DNA from 2 places in the Ralstonia condita genome. Region 2 is predicted to be linked to the other one. Evidence: riboswitches for the same ligand, from Rfam matches in the RefSeq annotation. Region 2 holds a riboswitch; the other holds the start of a gene.
The links. A riboswitch is a leader RNA that binds a small molecule or an ion and turns the genes downstream of it on or off. The one in region 2 is predicted to bind glycine.
Positions count from the first base shown of each region.

Region 1 (2,393 bases), on a different contig from region 2:
GCGGACATGGACGCCCTGCCGATGCAGGAACGCACGGGCCTGCCCTACGCCAGCGAAGTCCCGGGCCGCATGCATGCCTGCGGTCATGACGGACACACCGCCACGCTGCTGGCCGCCGCCGAATATCTCGCTTCCACGCGCAACTTCAGCGGCACGCTCAACCTGATCTTCCAGCCCGACGAAGAAGGCCTGGCCGGCGCGCTGGCGATGATGGACGATGGCCTGTTCGAACGTTTTCCGTGTGACGGCATCTACGCGTTCCATAACGCACCGGGGCTGCCGTTGGGTGCGGCCGTCGTGCAGGAAGGCCCGCTGGGCGGCTCCTCGGACCGCGTCACCGTGACGTTTCGCGGCCGCGGCGGCCATGGCGCCATCCCCAATCTGGCCAACGATCCGACGCTGGCCATGGCGGCCACCGTGCTGGCGCTGCAGGGCATCGTTTCGCGCAACGTGGCGCCCGTGGACGCCGCCGTCATCAGCGTTGGCGAAATGCACGCCGGGACGACGCACAACATCATTCCCGAGACGGCCATGCTCAAGCTGAGCGTGCGCGCCACCAAGCCGGACGTGCGCGATCTGCTGGAGCGCCGCATCCGCGAGGTGATCACGCACCAGGCTGCCTCGTATGGGGTGGCGGCGGACATTGAGTATGAGCGCCTCGTACCGGCCATCCAGAACAGTGCGCGCGAGGCCGGTATCGCCCGCGAGGCCGTGGCGTCGGTGGTGGGCGGTGAGCGTGTCCTGCGCATGCCGCCGTCAGCGCAAATGGGCAGCGAAGACTTTGCCTGGATGCTGGAGCGCATGCCCGGCTGCTACTTCGCCCTGGGCAACGGCATGGCGGGGCAGGCATGGGTCGGTTGCTCGCTGCACAACGACGGCTACGACTTCAATGACAAGCTGATCCCGATCGGCGCGGCATGCTGGGTCACGCTGACCGAGCAATACCTGCGCTGACCCTTCGGGATTGCCCTCTGGTCATTTCACGCATTGTGTTGCATAGTGACGGCCAGACATTGCAAGGTTTTACCCGCGATACCGGGAGAGACTGCCCACCGCCAGGCGGGCAGCGCCGAAGGAGCAACCGCCCCGGAAACTCTCAGGCAAACGGACCGGTATCCGTCATCACACTCTGAAGAACCCCGGCCTCATCGTCAGCCGGCGGTACCGAAGGAGCAAGCCACGGCCCGCGATTGCGGGCCGCTGCGAATCTCTCAGGTCAAGGACAGAGGGGGCGCCCGCTGCGCATCGTGCGTCACGGGCTTCCCATCCTGACGTCCGCAAGAGACCTGAAACAATGAAGACAATCGCCGTAGTTGGCGGTGGAATCACGGGAGTGACCACCGCATATGCCCTTGCGCGCCGCGGATTCGCCGTGACGCTGTTCGAGCGCCATCGCTATCCCGCCATGGAGACCTCGTTCGCCAACGGTGGCCAGCTTTCCGCCTCGAACGCCGAGGTCTGGACGCACTGGTCCACGCTGCTCAAAGGCATGAAGTGGATGCTGCGCAGCGATGCCCCGTTGCTGCTCAACCCGCGCCCCACCTGGCACAAGCTGAGCTGGTTTGCGGAGTTCATTGCGGCCATCCCGCGCTACCGCGCCAACACCATCGAGACCGCGCGCCTGGCCATCGCCGCGCGCGAGCATCTCTTTGGCTGGGCAGAAGCAGAGGGCATCGACTTCGACCTTCGCAAGCAGGGCATCCTGCACATCTATCGACACAAGGCCGGCTTTGAGCATGCCGGACGCGTATCGGCCCTGCTGGCTGCCGGCGGATTGCCGCGCCGCGCCGTCACACCCGAAGAGATGCGCGCCATCGAACCGACCCTGGCCGGACGCTACTACGGCGGCTACTTCACCGAAAGCGACTCCACCGGTGACATTCACAAGTTCACCACGGGTCTGGCCGCTGCGGCAGCCCGGCTCGGCGTGGACATCCGCTGCGGCCAGGACGTCGACACCGTGACGACCGACGGGCGCCGTGCCGCCGTGGTTGCAAACAACGCCACACATGGTTTCGACGGCGTCGTCGTGTGCGCTGGCGTGGCCAGCCGGGAACTGGCCGCCCAACTGGGCGACCGGGTCAATGTGTACCCCGTCAAGGGCTACTCCATCACCGTCAACCTGACCGACGAAGAGAGCCGCGCCAGTGCGCCCACTGTCAGTCTGCTCGACGACGAGACCAAGCTCGTCACCAGCCGGCTCGGTGCGGACCGCTTCCGGGTGGCCGGCACGGCGGAGTTCAACGGCATCAACCGCGACATCCGCGCCGATCGGATCCGCCCGCTGGTTGACTGGGTGCGCGAATGCTTCCCGGGAGTCAGCACGCGTAGTGTGGTGCCTTGGGCGGGCCTGCGCCCCATGATGCCCAACATGATGCCGCGTGTCGGACGCG
Region 1 is NZ_CATYWO010000001.1:1,006,756-1,009,148, reverse strand. Features, by position in the region: gene R2N03_RS04785 (M20 aminoacylase family protein) at 1-954, shown strand, start outside; glycine riboswitch at 1,027-1,122, shown strand; gene R2N03_RS04780 (D-amino acid dehydrogenase) at 1,295-2,393, shown strand, end outside.
Region 1: it holds a riboswitch for glycine, as region 2 does, so the genes downstream of both, R2N03_RS04780 (D-amino acid dehydrogenase) here and gcvT (glycine cleavage system aminomethyltransferase GcvT) in region 2, are expected to answer to the same signal.

Region 2 (2,393 bases):
TTGTCGCGCAGGATCAGGCCGACGAACTGTTCGCGCTGGCCGCCGGCTTGCAGCGCGGCCTTGCCGGTGAAGTCGCGTTCGCTTTGCAGGTCGACCGTCCAGGCGAGGCCGGCGTCGAGCGGCGACACGTGCTCGTCCATGTCCTGGCCGTAGAGGTTCATGCCGGCTTCCAGGCGCAGCGTGTCGCGCGCGCCCAGGCCTGCCGGGCGCACGCCGGCTTGCAGGAGGCGCTCCCACACGCCCGCAATCTGCGCGGCCGGCACGACCAGTTCGAAACCGTCTTCACCGGTGTAGCCGGTGCGGGCCACCATGATTTCGCCCACGTTTTCCACGGTGACGAAGCCGGCGTTGAACGGCTTGAGCGCCTCGCCCACGGCCTGCGTGCCGGGCAGCGCGGCGTAGGTCTTGGCACGCGCGTTCGGGCCCTGCACGGCCAGGATGCCCAGCGGCTCGGCGCCAGCGTTGTTGTCGGAGCGGCGCGGCGTGATGGTCACGTCGGTGCCGGCGGCCGCGTTCTGCGCGACGATCCATTCCAGGTCCGTCGGAGCGGTGCCGGCGTTGACCACCAGGCGGAACCAGTCTTCCCGGAAGAAGTAGACGATCAGGTCGTCGATCACGCCGCCCTTGGGGTTGAGCATGCAGCTGTAGAGCGCCTTGCCCGGCGTCTGCAGCTTGTCGACGTTGTTGGCGAGCAGCCCACGCAGGAAGTCGCGCACGCGCGCGCCGGTGAGGTCGACCACGCACATGTGCGAGACGTCGAAGATGCCGGCATCTTGGCGCACGGCGTGGTGCTCTTCGATTTGGGAGCCGTAGTTGACGGGCATGTCCCAGCCGCCAAAGTCGACCATGCGGGCGCCCAGCGAGCGGTGGATGGCATTGAGCGGCGTGTGTTGGAGCGTCATGGAATCTCTCGGCTGAGCGCGCCGCCGCGGCTTGGGCGCGGCGCATGGATCGGGAACCAGAAAAGCAAAAAGGCCACCCGCGCAGCCTGATCCCTCATGGTGACGCCATGAAGATCAACAAGCTGCGCAGATGGCCCCTCTGTCCTTGGTACCTGAGAGATTGCGAAGCGGGGCGCATAGCGGTGCGCGCCGTTCGTGAGCCCCTTCGGTGGGCGCCCGCAGTGGTCGTGCGGCGCCAGCTCTCCAGAGTGCGGTCGGACGCATGTCCGCCGATCCGCCCGGTCCTGGATGCCTGAGAGTTTTCGGGTGCTACCCCTTCGGCGGCGCCTTGCCGTATACGGCGGGCACGCTCTCCCGGATGGATGGCGCGAATGTACGGAAGGGGGATGGGATTGTCAATTGGGGGGGGATTCGACGGTTTTTGAGAGGAGGGCCGGTTTTATGCTTTGGGTCCATCCCCCCTTTCGTTCCCTGCCGGGACCGACTCACTTTTCTTTGTCTTGCCAAAGAAAAGTAAGCAAAAGAAAGGCGCGCCCGAGATGGCGAAAGCCTCCTTGAATTTTCGTAAGCGGGCGGAAAAAAGGCGGGGAACTGTCTGAGCGCAGCGAGTTTTCCCCGCCTCCGCCCGGTTACGAAAATTCAAGGCGCCATCAAGGGCAGGTACGTCAAAGGCCAAATGCCAAAGACAACGGCCACACCCTCGGGGCGCTGGCGGGATCGCCAAGCTCCAAGGGTGTGGCCGGAGTGCGGGTGTTGGCGGGTGGTGCTCTGGCTTACTTGCCGATCTGGCGGCTGACCTGGTTTTCCTGCTGGTTCAGCGTCCGCTGCTCCTGCTTGGTGATGCCGCCGCCATTCTGAGCCGCCATGTCGCGCTCTTCCTGGCGAATCTGGTGGTCTTCCCGGTGCAGCTGGCGCGCCTGGCCCTTGGTGATCTCGCCTTCCTTCACTTCGTTGTGGATGCGCCTGTTCTGGTTGGCAAGGCGGTGGTTGACCTCGGCGCGGCGCGGGTGGTCCTTTTGCCACTGCGTTTGGGCGAAGGCGCCGGTGGTGGCAGACAGGGCGACGGCGCTGATGGCGAGGGCTTTGACGATGCGATTCATGGTGCTTCCTCCGGTGGGCGGCCGACCGATTCAGCCGCTGTCCCATCCATAACGGCGTGTCGCAGCGCTTCGCTTACGGGCTTCGTGTAACGAGGCGTAAGCGGTGTAACCCGGCTGGGCAAAAAGGGGGGGTATGTGCCCTGCAGATCGCCCAATCGGTTCATATCGCGCGTGCTACCATCACCTCCCGCTGTACCTTCCCGCCTGCTTTTTCTTCTGCCTGTTCCCATGTCTTCCGGTCTCGCCCACGGGCTCAATGCTGCCCAATCCGAAGGTGTGCATTACCTCGATGGCCCGTGCCTGGTGCTGGCCGGGGCGGGCTCAGGCAAGACGCGCGTGATCACGCAGAAGATCGCGCACCTGATCCTCGACAAGGGCTTCGAACCGAAGC
Region 2 is NZ_CATYWO010000003.1:380,901-383,293, forward strand. Features, by position in the region: gene gcvT (glycine cleavage system aminomethyltransferase GcvT) at 1-902, opposite strand, end outside; glycine riboswitch at 1,032-1,159, opposite strand; glycine riboswitch at 1,172-1,269, opposite strand; gene R2N03_RS13485 (hypothetical protein) at 1,676-2,002, opposite strand; gene R2N03_RS13490 (UvrD-helicase domain-containing protein) at 2,231-2,393, shown strand, end outside.